DNA from 3 places in the Sodalis sp. RH24 genome. Region 1 is predicted to be linked to each of the others. Evidence: predicted binding sites of a transcription regulator. Region 1 holds the regulator's gene; each other region holds the start of a gene.

Region 1 (5,593 bases):
TATCTCCAAAAGAGAATTATTTATAATCACGCTTCAGGTACTTGGTAATGGAACTCGTTTTTTCCAGGTTTTTATTCGCCAGCTCGATATCCTGCCGCGCTACCGAGACATAAAACGCATCCAGCAGCGTAAGCTGCAAAATACGGGCCGAAGCGTTTCTGCCTAATAACGGCGTTTCCGGCGCCGGTGAACAAATATTAAAATCAGCCAGCTGGGCTATGGGGGAATTGCTGCTATGGGTAATACAAATGATCTTGGCCCCATTATCCTTGGCAATCGACACCACCCGTTTCAGATCGCTGGTGCGGCCCGAATGGGATACCACCAACGCCACATCGCCCGGTTGCAACAGGGAGGCCGACATCATCATCAAATGCGCGTCCAGGTAGGCATTGCAACGCAAGCCGATTTTCAGGAATTTATGCTGCACGTCCGCGCAAATGGAATTAGAGCCGCCGACGCCGTACAGCTCGCGCTGATGGCCGGCAAAAAAGCATTGGGCCGCCTGCTGGATGACGTTGGCGTCGACTATCGCCTGGCCTTCGACAATGGTGCGTACGGTCAGGTTAAACACTTTGTTGACCACATCCTCCGGGCTGTCGGTGGGCGAGAGTTCGGCGGTGATATCATGGTCGGCATGATCGAAATACTCGACGATGGCGCTGCGCAGCTGGCGAAAGCCGCTGAAACCGAGAATTTTCGACACCTTGACAATCATGGCTTCCGACAGGCCCAGACTCAGGGCCACCTCTTTGATCCCCGAGACGTCGGTGAGGTTGCCGGGAGATAAAAACCACTCCACTATCCGGCTTTCGTTTTCAGTCATGCCTTCTTGTTTAATACGAATATAAGGAGCAATGCCTATGCCGCGCGGCATATCGTTTTGCAGTTCCGCATCATTCATCTGGACTATCTCTGGTGATTAACATTGCCTGTCACTATATCACCATGGCGAAAGTTTAAAATCTGCTGCGAACTTCACGTTTTTTATTAATTTATAAATTAACTTTTTGTGTAAAAATCGAGTCATCGATCCGGGTTAATTTCAGGAAGGTATTTTTGGCTATATTAATTCAATAAAATCATATAATTAAAATGTATCTTTTGTTGTCGCTTACTGCTGACAGCGAAAAATAGCTTTATCATCAGATTCACAGAATAATTTACCCGGTGAAAAAATCGCAATAAAAACGCTGTCGTTTCAATGGATTACGCAAATTAGCCCAAAATAGCGTCCCAGGGCCTCTATTTATTCTTTATTTATTTTTATTTTCTGTGAAGTTTTCTGGAGTTTGCCGGCGGTGAGCACGGCGGTGATTGGCGGATACGACGCTTGTCGACGCGCTTCGGGAAGGAAACGTTACCAGGGAAGGGGACGGGCGGCGTTTAGCCTCATTGAAAAAATCGTTGCAGGGTGAGAAAGCGGCGCGATAACAGCCGCTTTGGAGAAACGGACCGCGCCGCGGTTATTCTTTTACGCCGTTGAGCATATCGGCGTGATCGTGCAGCGTTTCGTCTTCGCGGCAGTTGCCGATTTCACAATGCCCATACAGATATAAGCTATGGTTGGTCAGCTTGATATTGTGCCTTTTGGCAATATCACGCTGGCGCGCTTCGATGAACTCGTCGCGAAATTCGATAACCTTGCCGCAGTCCAGACAGATCAGGTGGTCATGATGATACTGTTGCGTCAGTTCAAAAACGGATTTGCCGCCTTCAAAATTGTGGCGGGTTACGATACCGGCGTCGTCAAATTGGTTTAGCACGCGATATACCGTGGCCAGGCCGATTTCCTCACCCATATCGATCAGTTTTTTGTACAGATCTTCCGCACTGACGTGATGGCATTCCGGATCTTGCAACACTTCCAGAATCTTCAGTCTGGGAAGGGTGACTTTCAGGCCGGCCTTCTTCAATGCAATATTATTGTCAGTCATGCGGGTTTAGTCCTGTTACTTTGATAATCTGATTGTAGGCTAACTTAGCCTATAACATCGGTCGGCCCGAAAAATGTGACGCCGTCTCATTATAAGACTGCCTGTCCAAAATGAAAACCGCGCCTTGTTAACAACTATAGCCCGTTTCAGGGGGCGAATTCTGCAACATTTTGCTAAAAAGGGTGGAACCGCTGCGCTATTGTACCGCGTTGTGGATAAAAGTTAAAAACTTGTATCTATTAATTTGAAAGGATTTAGTTATCAGTGAGGTTGGCGGCGCCGTCCCGACGCCATGACGGCAACCGATTCTCTTGCCGGGCGCCGTCGCGACGGCACCCTCCCGCACGGCTTGACTTTAGCTGAGCTGCAATTCAGCGCTGATTTGCTTCACCCAGCCGTCCACGCGTTCATTGGTCAGCTCGGGCTGGCGGTCTTCGTCAATGGCCAGGCCGATGAAGTGATTGTCGTCCGCCAGTCCTTTCGACGCTTCGAAATGATAGCCGGCGGTGGGCCAGTGACCGACGATGGTCGCGCCGTTGGGCTCGATAATGTCGCGAATGGTGCCCATGGCGTCACAGAAATATTCGGCGTAATCCTCCTGATCGCCACAGCCGAACAGCGCCACTTTTTTGCCGGAGAAATCTATTTCTTCCAGGGTGGGGAAAAAATCATCCCAGTCACATTGCGCTTCGCCGTAGTACCAGGTCGGGATGCCGAGCAGCAGGGTGTCGAACCGCGCCAGGTCTTCTTTACTGCTTTTGGCAATGTCATGAACTTCGGCAACATCCGCACCCAGTTGCTTCTGAATCATTTTGGCAATATTTTCGGTATTGCCGGTGTCACTGCCAAAAAAAATGCCTACAGTTGCCATGAATTTGAAAACCTCTTAAATATTATGGATATGTTCCGTAACAGAATCAGCGATGCTCTGCGGCAATCATAGCAGACCCTTATGCGGGGAGAAACTCGCCGGCCGGGTTTTGTCGCAAATTTGCCCCGTTCGCGGCCTTGGGCCCTGGACGGGATGGCGCTTTACCGGGCCGGCAAGTTTACTCCGGATGCGGATCCGCGCCTTGCTGCCGTTCAAGCTCGGCCAGTAAAATCAATTCGATCAGCTCGCTGCGCGACAGGTTTTGCCGGTAGGCCAGCTCATTTAACGCATCCACCGCCTCGGCGTTGATTTTCAGCTCCACCCGGCGCAGGCCGCGCTTTTTATCCCGGCGCAGCTGGTTACGCTTGTTGATGCGCAACTGCTCATCGCGGGACAGGGGGTTGGTCTTCGGTCTTCCCGGGCGCCGCTCATCGATAAATAAATCCAGGGTGGTGCGGTCCGTTTGTTCTTTTGCCATAGGTCATGAAGGGATTGTGCATCAAGAAGCAGGCGGGCAAACCCCGTCCGGCGGCGTGGCTGGCTACGCCGCCGGACGCGCATCGCCCGTAACGTTATGTTTTATGTACGCCGGGGCTGCCATAAAACACAGCGGGCCATGTTACCCCAGCCCGGTAGCAAACGACAATATTAAACTCGCCGGCGCTAATCCCGGCGGCGGCCCGGCCTATTCTTCCAGGAAACGGGCCAGGGCGCGCATGAGCGCCGCGGGTTTTTCCGCATGAACCCAATGACCGGCGCCGGCGACCACATGCGCCCGCGCCCGGGGGAACTGGCGTTGGATCGCCTGGCGGTAACCGTCGTCCAGATAGGGCGATTTTTCACCGCGGATAAACAGCACCGGCCCTAGCCAGGGCGCCGACTCCCGCCAGCCGATAAGCGCCGGATAGTTATCCCACAGCGCCTCGACGTTAAACCGCCACCGGCCCTGGTGAAAGGATTTCAGCAAAAACTGGATGGTTTCCTCATCAAGGGCGTCATGGCGCATGAGCGCCGCCGCCTCCGTGCGCTGTGTGACGCCCGCCGCCTCGACGCGCCTGAGCGCGGCGAAGACGTTGTCATGGTGACGGGTGGGGTAGGCCACCGGCGCCATATCGATAACCGCCAGCCGCGCAACGCGGCCGGGCGCCTGGGCGGCGAGGGTCATGGCGACCTTGCCGCCCATGGAATGGCCGATGAGGTGACCGGCGTCGATATGCAACGCATCAAGCAATTCGATCACGTCCCGGCTCATGGCGGCGTAACCGGCATCGTGGTCATGGGGGGACAAGCCGTGATTGCGCAGATCAATCTGCAGGGTGGCGTGGTGTTCCCCAAGCGGCCTGGCCAGCACGCCCAGGTTATCAAGGCTACCGAACAGCCCGTGCAGCAATATCACCGGCAGTGCTTCACCCGGCTGCCGGGCAGGTTGCAGACGATAGTGTAATTTCATCCTGATCCTCATGGCGATAACAGAGCCTGATAGCCTATCATGAGTTATCCGTCCCGCGGCCGTAAAAAAACCGGCGGCGCCAGGAAGGCCCTCGGGGGAAATTCCGACTTTTTACCGAAGCCGGATACTAGCGCTATTCGCGGGGCAGGTTTAGCTTGTATAATCCTTTTGATTGATTTATGAGAAGAAAGCCCCGGATAAAGATGAAAACAATTGAAGTCGACGAAGACCTTTACCGCTATATCGCCAGCCATACGCAGCATATCGGCGAAAGCGCCTCGGATATTTTACGCCGGATGCTGAAATTTAATGCTCAGGCCAGCGCCGCAGCGCGCAGCGCGCCGCCGCCGGAAACGCCCCTCAAGACGCAGGCCGTGTCTGCGACCCGCGATCGCGTGCGCGCCATGCGTGAGCTCCTCCTTTCCGACAGCTACGCCGAGCAGCGCAAGGCGGTTGATCGTTTTATGCTGGTGCTGTCCACCCTGTATAGCCTGTCGCCCGCCGAATTTACCGAGGCGGCGGATATCCTGCACGGCCGCACCCGTACTTATTTTGCCGCTGATGAGCAGACATTATTGCAAAATGGCAGCCATACTAAACCCAAGCAGGTAGCGCAAACGCCCTACTGGGTTATCACCAACACCAACACCGATCGTAAACGGAGCATGGTGGAACACATTATGCTGGCAATGCAGTTCCCCGTGGAACTGACCGATAAAGTTTGCGGTACCATTTGATCAACAGCAGGCAAGGGAGAAGCACCGATGGCTAATAGCCCCCGCGCCGGGCAGCCCGCCCGGCAAAGCGATTTAATCAATGTCGCGCAGTTAACCTCGCAGTATTATGTGTTGCGTCCGGAGCCGGGCAACACCGCGCATGCGGTAAAATTCGGTACTTCAGGCCATCGCGGCAGCGCGGGGCGCCACAGTTTCAATGAAGCCCATATCCTGGCCATCAGCCAGGCCATTGCCGAAGAGCGCGCCAGGCAGGGCGTTACCGGCCCGTGTTATGTGGGCAAGGACACCCATGCGCTGTCCGAACCGGCGTTTATTTCGGTATTGGAAGTACTCAGCGCCAACGGCGTGGAAATCATCGTCCAGCAGGACAACGGCTTTACCCCGACGCCGGCGGTGTCCAACGCCATCCTGACGCACAATCGCGCCGGCGGCGCCCAGGCCGACGGCATTGTCATCACCCCGTCCCATAATCCGCCGGAAGATGGCGGCATCAAATACAATCCGCCTAACGGCGGACCGGCGGACACGAATCTGACCAAAGTGATCGAAGAGCGCGCCAATGCCCTGCTGGCGGACGATTTGCGCGGCGTTAAGCGCC
Region 2 (5,593 bases), 1.8 Mb from region 1:
GCGGCGGTATGGCTGAAGGAAAGGCTCACATTGCGGCAGATAATCGGTGTTTGCGGCGCTGTGGCGGGCGTGGTGGTGCTCTCCGGCAGCCCCGCGCTGAATTCATGGCATGGGCCGGCTTTGCTGCTGTTAAGCGCCGGCGGATGGGCCGTGACCACTATTGTGATTAAGCGATCGCCGCCGATCCCGCCGCTGGCGATGACCGGCTGGCTGTCGCTTTTTGCCATTCCCCTGGTTTCACTTTGTTCCTTCCTAACGGAGCATCACCAATTGACGCTGTTCCTGGCGGCGGGCTGGCGGGGTTGGCTTGGGATAATCTACAGCGCGCTGGGTTCGTCGCTGATATCCTATTCGCTCTGGTACTGGTTATTGAAAAAGTATCCGGTAAACCAAATCCTTCCCTGGTCGCTACTCAGCCCGGCGCTGGCGGTGTTGTTGGGGGCGGCGATACTGGGCGAAAAACTGGATCAGGGCAAGCTGCTGGGCGCCGTACTGGTTGTCGGCAGCATTTTCATCGCGGTGATGAATCCGGGACGATACGGCCGAGGAATCCCCATATCCGCGGAACGTCGCCGGCGTTAAAAAAATCTCCGGCTGAATACCGCCGAACCGCGCGGCTTCCACCGCCGTACAGGGCCGCCCGACGGTGAAATGAAGCCGGCCGCTAAAGCAGACGGTAGCGATAAAAGGGGTGCGGCCACGGCCCGGTTTAGCGTCGGGTGACATTCATTTGCGGTGTCAGAATGCGTTACGAAACACCTGATTGGGTTGGTAAAATCATTGTGCTTTTCAAAAAATAATGATTATTATTCTCATATAAAGATCGGGACGCCATGACGTTCCGGCTCTTGCTGCTTCTTGATGCAATGTGAAACCCCTTTTAGCTGCCTGGCGCTGGCCCGGCGGCAACCTCAATTCATTGAAATGGAGATAGTATGGACGTGATAACGACCACCGGCGGACGGCCGGGGCCACGCGCGGCGTATGCGCTGCTGCTGGCTGGCGCGCTGTTGTTTACCCTGGCCCAGGAGGCCTGGGCGGCACAGGAGCCGCTGCGCAAACCCGTCGGCAAAGGCGCTTACGAGATGGCGTACAGCACGCAAGGCGACGCGCTTTACCTGGCCACCTCGCAAAGCCGCAAGCTGGACAAAGGCGGGGTGGTATATCGCCTCGACCCCGCCACGCTTGATATCACCCAGATTATCCACAACGATATCAAACCCTTCGGCGCCGCCATCAATACCAAGACCGATACCCTATACTTCGGCAACACCGTCGACGGCGCCGTCACCGCCATCGACGCCAAAACCGGCGCGGTAACAGGCCGGCTGGTGCTGGATGGGCGCCAGCGTTCTGACACCGTCAAACCGCTGGCGCCGCGTGAGCTGGTGGTGGACCAGGAGACCAATACCCTTTATATCGCCGGACTGGGTGAGTCCAGCGTGATATGGGTGGTGGACGGCGCTACCCTGACCCTGCGCGCCACCCTGGACGATATCGGCAAAATGGGCACCGGGCTGGCGCTGGACGCGGCGGCAAAACGCCTGTACGTGACCAATGCCGACAACGAACTGCTGTCCATCGACACCGTCACCAACAACGTGGTGCTGCGCAAAAAGCTCGATGAAACCGCGACGGAACACTTTTTCCTCAACCTCAGCCTGGACCCGGCGACGCACCGCGCGTTTATCACCGATTCCAAACAGCCGCAGGTGCTGGTGGCGGATACCCGCAACGGTAATATCCTGGCGAAAATCGGCGTGCCGGCATCGCTGGCGGTGCTGTTTAACCCGGCGCGCAACGAAGTCTATGTAACCCACCGCCAGGCGGGGCAGGTGAGCGTGATCGACGCCAAGACCTATAACGTGCTGCGCACCATCGCTACCCCGGTGCACCCGAATAGCCTGGCCCTGTCGCCCGACGGCCAAACGCTTTATGTCAGCGTAAAGCAGGCTTCCAGCCGCCAGCAGGAAGCCACCAGCCCGGATGACGTGATGCGTATCGCGCTGCAGTAATATCCGGCAGGGCGCGACGGCGTCCTGCCTGACCCTTTCCGATATGCCGCCCGCCCCGGAACTGGACGTGCCGGAGGCACGGCGCAAGCGGGGCATTTCCGCTGCGGGTTGCCCAACGGCGGTGGCAGGCTCTGGGCGCTTACCCGATTACTGCTGATATTCTCCAACAACCGGCTTTGCATTCCCCATTCAAGACGTCGCAGAAAGCGCGCCTGGCTCACGCACTGGTATGCTCAGAAAACCACCGTTCTTCACATTAAGGAGAAAATGTGAAGAATTCCCGCATTCATATACAATGATAACGATTCTTATTACTATTCGTATTCTCTTGGGAAAATATAAATTGCAATAGGATCATAATAAATGTGTGTAACTAAAAATTTCACTATGGGACCGCTCGCCATTTTATTCACCGCCATTTTCAGCAGCGGCGCCGGCGCCGAAACGACGGGGGAAACCGACAGCGAGGACGTGATGGTCGTCAAGGCCACGGCCGAAGAGGAGCTGAAACAGCAGCCCGGCGTATCCATTATTACCGCGGACGACATTAAAAAAGAACCGCCGGTAAATGACCTGTCGGATATCATCCGCAAAATGCCCGGCGTCAACTTGACCGGCAACAGCGCCTCGGGCAGCCGCGGCAACAACCGCCAAATCGATATCCGCGGCATGGGGCCGGAAAATACGCTGATCCTGATAGACGGCAAACCGGTCACGTCGCGTAATGCGGTGCGCTACAGCTGGCGCGGGGAGCGCGATACCCGCGGCGATACTAACTGGGTGCCGGTGGAGATGGTCGAGCGGATCGAAGTGTTGAGAGGGCCTGCGGCCGCGCGCTACGGTTCCGGCGCTGCGGGCGGCGTGGTGAATATTATCACCAAGCGGCCGACCAACGATTGGCACGGGTCGTTATCCCTGTATACCAACCAGCCGGAGGATGATAAGGAAGGCGCCACCAAACGGGCCAATTTCAGCCTGAGCGGTCCGCTGATCGACGATGTGCTGACCATGCGATTGTACGGCAATATCAATAAAACCGACGCCGACAGCCCCGATATCAATACCCAGCAAAATGGCTCCTATGCCGCCGGCCGCGAAGGGGTGCGCAACAAGGACATCAACACGCTGCTATCATGGAAAATCGATCCCCGGCAAAGCATGGACTTCGAATACGGCTACAGCCGCCAGGGCAATATCTACACCGGCGATACCCAGTACAGCAATGGTAACGTCAGCAGCCTGGTGCCGACGCTGTATGGCGAGGAAACCAACCGCATGTACCGCCAGAATTATGGCGTGACCCATAACGGCGTCTGGGACTGGGGCCAGTCCCGCACCGGCTTCTATTATGAAAAAACCAATAATACGCGCCTGATGGAGGGGTCGACGGGACGCGTAGAAGGCATGATCAATAGCGACACCTTCTCCACCAGCCGGCTGGAGAACTACAAAGCCAATACGGAGCTGAATATCCCGCTGAAGTTATGGGTGGATCAAACCGCTACCCTTGGCGCCGAATGGAACCGCGAAGAGCTGAACGACCCGGCATCGATGCATGCCACCAGCCAGACCAATGCGAACATCGGCGGTGTATCGGGCAATCCCGCGCTGCGCAGCAGTAAAAATAGCGCGGAATTAAGCGCGCTCTATTTTGAAGATAATATCGAAGCCCTGCCAGGCACCGATCTTATCCCCGGGCTGCGTTTCGATTATCACAGCAAGTTCGGCGCCAATTGGAGCCCCAGCCTGAATATGTCCCAGGAGCTCGGCGATTTTTTCAAGCTCAAAGCGGGCATCGCCCGGGTGTTTAAGGCGCCTAATCTGTATCAATCAAGCGAAGGGTATTTATTGCGCACCAATGGCAACGGCTGCCCGGCGGGGGTCGCCACCGGCGCCTGCTACCTGCTCGGCAACGATGACTTAAACCCGGAAATCAGTATCAACAAAGAGATCGGCCTGGAATTTACTGCCAACGGCTATGACGCCGGCATCACTTATTTCCGTAACGATTACCGTAATAAAATCGTGGCCGGCACCGATGTTATCGGCACCGCGTCGGACGGCGGCAATATCCTGCGCTGGGAAAATGGCGGCAAGGCGCTGGTGGAAGGGCTGGAGGCTAATCTGGCGATACCGGTGCTGCCCGATACGCTGAACTGGCGTACCAATGCCACTTATATGATCACCTCCGAGAATAAGGAAACCGGCAATCCGCTATCAGTGATTCCCAAATACACCATCAATACCCTGCTGGACTGGCAGGTTAACGATAAATTGTCCGCCAATGCGGCCTGGACCATGTACGGCCGGCAGAAACCGCGTGAATACGCGGACATACGCAACGAAGTCGGCTCGCTGTCCAGCAAAGAACTGGGGGCTTATTCCGTGCTGGGCGTCGGCCTGAATTACGATGTGACAAAAAATGTCCGGGTCAATGTCGGTATCAGCAATCTGCTGGATAAACGCATTTATCGTGAAAACGAAGGCGCATTAACATATAACGAACCAGGACGAGCCTATTATGCCGGCTTAACCACGTCGTTCTGACGGATATTGCGCCGCCGGACAGCAGAGAACCCTGGCGGCGGTGAAAAAACGGGGATGGCCGGCAGGTCACTGCCTGATCCCTTCAACTGAAATAAGCACGTCCACCTGCTGCGAGGCCGGACCCAGATCCGTGGTGATATTAAAATCTTTTAGCGCCAGGGTTCCTTCAGCTTCGAAACCCGCGCGATAGCCGCCCCAGGGATCGTTGCCCTGGCCGACCAATTTGGCTTCCAGGGTAATGGGTTTGGTCACGCCGTTTAACGTCAGGTTGCCGGTGATATCCCATTCATCGCCGTCTTTTTTCACCTGCGTGGAGGCGAAGGTGGCCTGGGGATATTGTGCTACGTTGAGGAACTCCGCGCTCCTGAGATGTTTATCGCGTTCCGCATGATTGGTATCGACGCTTGCGGTGTTAATCACCACGTTCACCTTGCTGGCGGCGGGATTATCAGCGTCGAATGTGAAGCCGCCGTCAAAATCCCTAAAACCGCCGTAGAGCCAGCTGTAGCCAAGATGTTTGATCTTGAATTGAATAAAAGCATGCTGGCCCTGTTTATCGATTTTATACTCCGCCGCAACGGCTATGCCCGAGGCGAAAAATAACGCGACCGTCGCCAGGCCCAGGCTAGTCTTTTTCAGCATGGTGTTTTTCCTTATATTGCGCAGGTTGATGAAGGTGATACCCAAGCATCCGCTTAAGCGTGATGTCGCCATCGATAAAATGATGTTTTAACGCGGCCAGGCCGTGCAATACCGACAGGATCACCACGCACCACGCCAGGTACAAATGGATGTCGCCCGCTAAATCGGCTTGCCCCGCCAGGCCGCTCAGGGTGGCCGGAACGGAAAACCAGCCGAATACATTTATCGGCTGCCCGTCCGCGGTGGAAATCAAATACCCGCTGGTAAGCAGGGCGAAGAGCAGGATATATAAAGTCCAATGCGCCAGCACCGCGCCGGCGCGGGTCAGCGGCGAGTAATGGCTGAGGGGTTTGGGCGGCGGGGAAATAAAACGCCAGATCAGGCGTAAG
Region 3 (5,593 bases), 2.1 Mb from region 1:
CCGGTTCGTCGTGGCGGCGAAAATGATCCACCGCCGCGTTGACCGCGTCGCGCTGATAAGGACGTAGGGTGAAGGACATCTCTAAATGAATCTCGTTGTCGGCTATGCTCGGCAGGCAAGCCCCGTTATACTGTGATTTCACTTTATAAGCATATGCGGCATTCGCCGCCTTTCCCGCACGATAGCGGATTCGGGCCATTTGGTCCGGCCGCGCGCCTCCCTTACCGGGCGGGTGGACCATCGTTGCCGGGCGCTTTCCAAGATTACAGGCAAAACGACGTTAATGCGACTGGACAAATTTTTATCTCAACAGTTAGGTATCAGCCGGGCGCTGGTGCAACGGGAACTGCGCGCCAAGCGGGTGACCGTCGACGGTGATACGGTGAAACAGGGCGCGTTCCAACTGCTGGCGCAACATGAAGTGCGCTTTGACGATCGGGTCCTGCACCAGATACTTGCCCCGCGCTATTTTATGCTGCACAAACCCCAGGGCTATGTGTGCTCAACCGACGATCCCGATCATCCCACCGTGCTGTATTTTATGGACGAACCGGTGCCGGACAAGCTGCACGCCGCCGGACGCCTGGACATCGATACCACCGGCCTGGTGTTGATGACCGACGACGGCCAGTGGTCCCACTGGATCACCTCGCCTAAACATCACTGTGAAAAGACCTATTTGGTGACGCTTGAGGATCCGCTGGACGGGGATATCGCGCGTCAGTTTACCGAAGGGGTGATGCTTCACGGCGAAAAACTGCCGACCCGGCCCGCGCAGCTTGAGCAGCTTGCCGAGCGCGAAGTGCGCCTGACCATCAGCGAAGGGCGTTATCATCAGGTGAAAAGAATGTTCGCCGCGGTGGGTAACCATGTGGTGGCGCTGCATCGCGAACGTGTCGGCGCCATCGTGCTGGATGCGGATCTGGAACCCGGCCAATACCGCGCGCTGACCGCCGATGAAATCGCCGGCATAGGCGCGCCGGCACGTCCGTGACAACGACGGCGGGCGGTGCGTCCGCCGGCCGTGCAGGATTGATAAAGGCATGAACGAGGAGTCGTACAACGTGCAAGCAGACCGGACATCCCATATCGGTTTAATCGTCATCCTGGGTTTATTGTCGATGCTGATGCCATTGGCTATCGATATGTATTTGCCGGCCATGCCGCTGATTGCCTCGGAGTTCGGCGTCGGCGCGGGGAGCGTGCAGATGACCCTGAGCGCCTATGTGCTGGGGTTTTCCATCGGCCAGCTGTTTTACGGGCCGTTGGCCGATAGCCTGGGCCGTAAGCCGGTGATTCTGTTCGGCACGTTCTTTTTTGCCGTCGCCGCCGCGGCTTGCGCGCTGTCGCAATCGGTGGAGCAGCTGATCAATATGCGTTTCTTGCATGGTCTGTCCGCCGCCGCCGCGAGCGTGGTGATCAATGCGCTGATGCGCGATATGTTCACCAAGGATGATTTTTCACGCATGATGTCGTTTGTGGTGCTGGTGATGACGGTGGCGCCGCTGCTGGCTCCCATCATCGGCGGCGTGCTGCTGGTGGTGTTTAACTGGCATGCCATTTTCTGGATCATGAGCCTGACGGCGCTGGTGGCCACCGTGCTGGTGATGCTGTATATCCGGGAAACGCTGCCCAGGGAGCGGCGGCAAAAGTTTAATCTGCGCACCACCATCGGCAACTTCGGCGCGTTATTTCGCCATAAGCGGGTGTTCAGCTATATGCTGGCCAGCGGTTTTTCCTTTGCCGGGATGTTTTCGTTCCTGAGCGCCGGGCCGTTTGTCTATATCAATCTTAACGGCGTTTCGCCGCAGAATTTCGGTTATTATTTTGCCCTTAACGTCTTGTTTTTGTTTATCATGACGCTTATCAACAGCCGGAGCGTGAGGCATTTCGGGGCGCAGAAGATGTTCCGTTTCGGGTTGTTTATCCAGTTGCTGATGGGTATCTGGCTGTTGATCGTCTGCGGCATGAACCTGGGGTTCTGGCCGCTGGTTATCGGCGTGGCGGTGTTTGTCGGCTGCGTGGCGATGGTGACGTCCAACGGCATGGCCGTGATCCTGGATGATTTTCCGCATATGGCCGGTACCGCCTCGTCGCTGGCGGGAACGCTGCGGTTCGGCGTGGGCGCGGTAATCGGCGCGTTGTTGTCGCTGGCGACGTTTTCCAGCGCCTGGCCGATGGTATTGTCCATGGCGTTTTGCACCATCAGCGCGATGTTGTGTTATCTGTATGCCAGCCGTCCGCGGCGGGCGGCGCGTACCGCGTCATAGCGTTCTCTTTTTCACACGCCGGGCGTTGGCACGTTCTCCCTTTTACACGTCTTGTGTAGGTTTGGCGATCGCCGTCCTGGCAATATTCGGCTGCCGTGAAGATAAATGTCGCCACGGCGAGGGTTTTGCCTGCTTTGCGTTAGCGTGCGTCAGGGCTTATGTCGCCTCGGCGAAGGTTTCGCTTGCCGTGCGTTCGGCGGTTATATGGAATGCCGGGTGCCGGCAAGCGACAAAGAGGCCGTAGCGCGACGGCCTCCTTGACCTCCGCGCGCCCGGCAGGTCGCGCGTCGCTGCGCGATGCCTTCCGCCGCCCATGTCCCCGTGATGCACCGGCCCGTTATGCGCTCCCGGCGCAACGGGCCTTTCGCCGCTCCCGGCGGCTCATGCCGGGGGCACAGCCGCCGTCAGCGCGCTTTATGCCGGGACCTATGTCGCGGCCAGCGCTGTGATGTATAGGGCATCGGCGCCGCTGTGGGTTTAGTGGAAGGTGGTACAGCAGACAGAGAAGCGGCTAATCATTGCGCAATGCAAAAAGCACCGCGACAGGTCAGTCATACATGCAAATATACATGCAGTCGGCAGCGGGTAATTATCAGTCATACATCATGCGATGCAGCCAACATTTACACCGTCAGCAGTCATACGGCCAGCGTCTCATACCGCCGGAAATTATGGTCAGACAACCACGTAGCCGGGCATAAACCCGCCACAGTGAGAGTAGGTAGCTGGCCGCAAATCTTAGCTAAACTAAGCCAAGCTAATTTAAGTTAACCCAAAATTAATACCGATATTTTTCCCGGTACGTGCATATTACTTACTACCAAAAAACGCTATTTTACTCACAGACGATGGTGTTGACGTGGTGCCGGCATAGAGTGCGCCGGCAGCGCGCATCCCGGCTGGATGAGCCGCCGGGAGCGGCGAAAGCTAAGGGCCGCGCCGGGAGCGCGTCCCGTGCGGTCCCAAAGCCGGGATGGGTGATGCCGGGAACCGCGCAGCGGCGCACGATCTGCCGGACGCGCGGAGGTCAAGGAGGCCGTCGCGCTACGGCCTCTTTGTCGCTTGCCGGCACCCGGCAATACAGATAACAACCTCACGCACGGCAAGCGAAACCTTCGCCGAGGCGACATAAACCCTGCCACAAGGCAAGCCAAGACACAGTAAGCGAAACCCGCGCCGAGGCGACATAAACCCTGCCACAAGGCAAACCAAGACACAGCAAACAAAACCCTCACCGAGACCACTTAACCCCTGACGCCCCCTTTACCTTTTATTTATCCTGAAACCTTTTGTAGCGCATCGGTTACAAATAGTCGCAAATCTGCGCTTGTGTTTCTTTTCCTCGTAATGATAATCAATATCGTTTTAATTGACGTTTCTTTACTTTTTCTCGCCCCCAAAAGCATCGAGGTGATGGGTATGTTTGTGCCTTTTCTGATTATGCTGCGTGAGGGTCTCGAGGCGGCGCTGATCGTGAGCCTTATCGCCGGCTATCTGAAAAAGACCGGCCGCGGCCGCTGGCTAAAAGCGGTGTGGGTGGGCGTGCTAAGCGCGGCGCTGTTGTGCCTGGCGGTGGGTGTCGTCATTAACGAAACCACCGGCGAATTTCCGCAAAAGCAACAGGAACTGTTCGAGGGCATCGTGGCGGTGCTGGCGGTCCTCATCCTGACCTGGATGGTGTTCTGGATGCGCAAGATGTCCCGTTCGATTAAAGCCCAGCTGGAAAGCGCCGTCGATCAGGCGCTCAGCAATGCCCGCGGGCAGGGCTGGGCGCTGGTGGGCATGGTGTTTTTTGCCGTGGCCCGCGAGGGGTTGGAATCGGTGTTTTTTTTGCTGGCGGCGTTTCAGCAGGACGTGGGCATCGAGGCTCCCATCGGCGCGGTGTTGGGATTGGCCTGCGCCATCGTCTTGGGGATGCTGATGTATTACGGCGGCATCCGCCTGCGCATGGAGAAGTTTTTCAAATGGACCAGCCTGTTTATTCTGTTTGTGGCCGCGGGGCTGGCGGCCGGGGCAATTCGCGCTTTCCACGAAGCGGGATTATGGAATGGTTTCCAGGCAATCGCATTTGATTTCAGCGCCACCCTGTCCACCCAATCGTTGTTCGGCACCTTGCTTGAGGGGCTGCTGGGTTATCAGGAAGCGCCCACCGTCAGTGAAGTGGCCGTGTATTTGTTATACCTGGTGCCGGCCCTGGTGATGTTTTTCCTGCCTGCGCGGGGCAACCGGACGACACGTGTCGCCGGATAAAATCCATTAAATTGTTCCACTATTCAGGGTAAAAAAAATGTCCAATATGCAACGCTTCCGTCGCCGCATTCTTCCTGCCGCCTTACTGGTGGCGCCGGTGCTGTCGGCATGGGGCTGGCCCGCGCTGGCGGCCGATATTCCCCAGGTCAAGATTACCGTTAACGATAAGCAGTGCGATCCGATGGCGCTGACCGTTAAACCGGGCAAAACGCAGTTTATTATTCATAACGCCAGCCAGAAAGGGCTGGAGTGGGAAATCCTCAAGGGCGTGATGGTGGTCGAGGAGCGCGAGAACGTGGCGCCGGGCTTTACCCAGAAGATGACCGCCACCCTGGAGCCGGGGGAATACGATATGACCTGCGGCCTGCTGAGCAATCCGAAGGGCAAGCTGACGGTTTCGGCGGACGGCGGCGCGGGCGCGGCGAAACCGGATGCCATGGCGCTGGTGGGGCCGATTGCCGATTATAAAGTCTATGTGCTGCAACAGGTCGGCGAGCTTGTCTCCCATACCAAGACCTTTACCGATGCGGTGAAGAAAGGCGATCTGGCCACCGCGCAGAAGCTGTTTGCCCCCACCCGCGTGTATTACGAGCGTATCGAGCCTATCGCCGAACTGTTCTCGGATCTGGACGGCAGTATTGATGCCCGCGAAGATGATTTCGAGCAGAAATCCGCCGACCCGAAATTCACCGGTTTCCACCGGCTGGAAAAAATCCTCTTCAGCGATAAAACCACGGCCGGCACCGCCCCGTTTGCCGATCAATTGTATAAAGATACCCAGGATCTGCAAAAACGCATCGGCGACCTGACCTTCCCGCCGAGTAAAGTGGTCGGCGGCGCCGCCGGACTGATTGAGGAAGTGGCCTCCAGTAAGATCAGCGGCGAGGAAGACCGTTACAGCCGTACCGATCTTTCCGATTTCCAGGCCAATATCGACGGATCGCAAAAAATCGTCAACCTGCTGCGCCCGCTGCTGCAAAAAGCCGATGCGCCGCTGCTGGCGAAAATTGACGGTAACTTTGCCAAGGTGGATAACGTCCTGATGAAATACCGTAATAAAGACGGCTTTGCGT

The links. Region 1 encodes Fur, which represses iron uptake genes when iron is present. Its sites were predicted from a motif close to ATAATAATGAGAACNACTATCAA; they were not measured.
Region 2: ACL2XG_RS01060 (TonB-dependent siderophore receptor) is a predicted target of Fur. The motif match lies at 2,311-2,333, and genes of this name have one in related genera.
Region 3: efeU (iron uptake transporter permease EfeU) is a predicted target of Fur. The motif match lies at 3,612-3,634, and genes of this name have one in related genera.

What each region holds. Positions count from the first base shown of each region.
Region 1 covers NZ_CP178729.1:2,025,975-2,031,567, reverse strand. Annotated here, with positions in the region: gene alsR (transcriptional repressor AlsR) at 17-904, opposite strand; gene fur (ferric iron uptake transcriptional regulator) at 1,467-1,937, opposite strand; gene fldA (flavodoxin FldA) at 2,293-2,808, opposite strand; gene ybfE (LexA regulated protein) at 2,987-3,286, opposite strand; gene ACL2XG_RS09345 (alpha/beta fold hydrolase) at 3,494-4,258, opposite strand; gene seqA (replication initiation negative regulator SeqA) at 4,462-4,995, shown strand; gene pgm (phosphoglucomutase (alpha-D-glucose-1,6-bisphosphate-dependent)) at 5,023-5,593, shown strand, end outside.
Region 2 covers NZ_CP178729.1:239,813-245,405, forward strand. Annotated here, with positions in the region: gene ACL2XG_RS01050 (DMT family transporter) at 1-582, shown strand, start outside; gene ACL2XG_RS01055 (YncE family protein) at 936-2,015, shown strand; gene ACL2XG_RS01060 (TonB-dependent siderophore receptor) at 2,379-4,562, shown strand; gene ACL2XG_RS01065 (YceI family protein) at 4,629-5,201, opposite strand; gene ACL2XG_RS01070 (cytochrome b) at 5,188-5,593, opposite strand, start outside.
Region 3 covers NZ_CP178729.1:5,379,045-5,384,637, forward strand. Annotated here, with positions in the region: gene ACL2XG_RS24450 (DEAD/DEAH box helicase) at 1-79, opposite strand, end outside; gene rsuA (16S rRNA pseudouridine(516) synthase RsuA) at 284-994, shown strand; gene ACL2XG_RS24460 (Bcr/CflA family multidrug efflux MFS transporter) at 1,065-2,270, shown strand; gene efeU (iron uptake transporter permease EfeU) at 3,690-4,520, shown strand; gene efeO (iron uptake system protein EfeO) at 4,558-5,593, shown strand, end outside.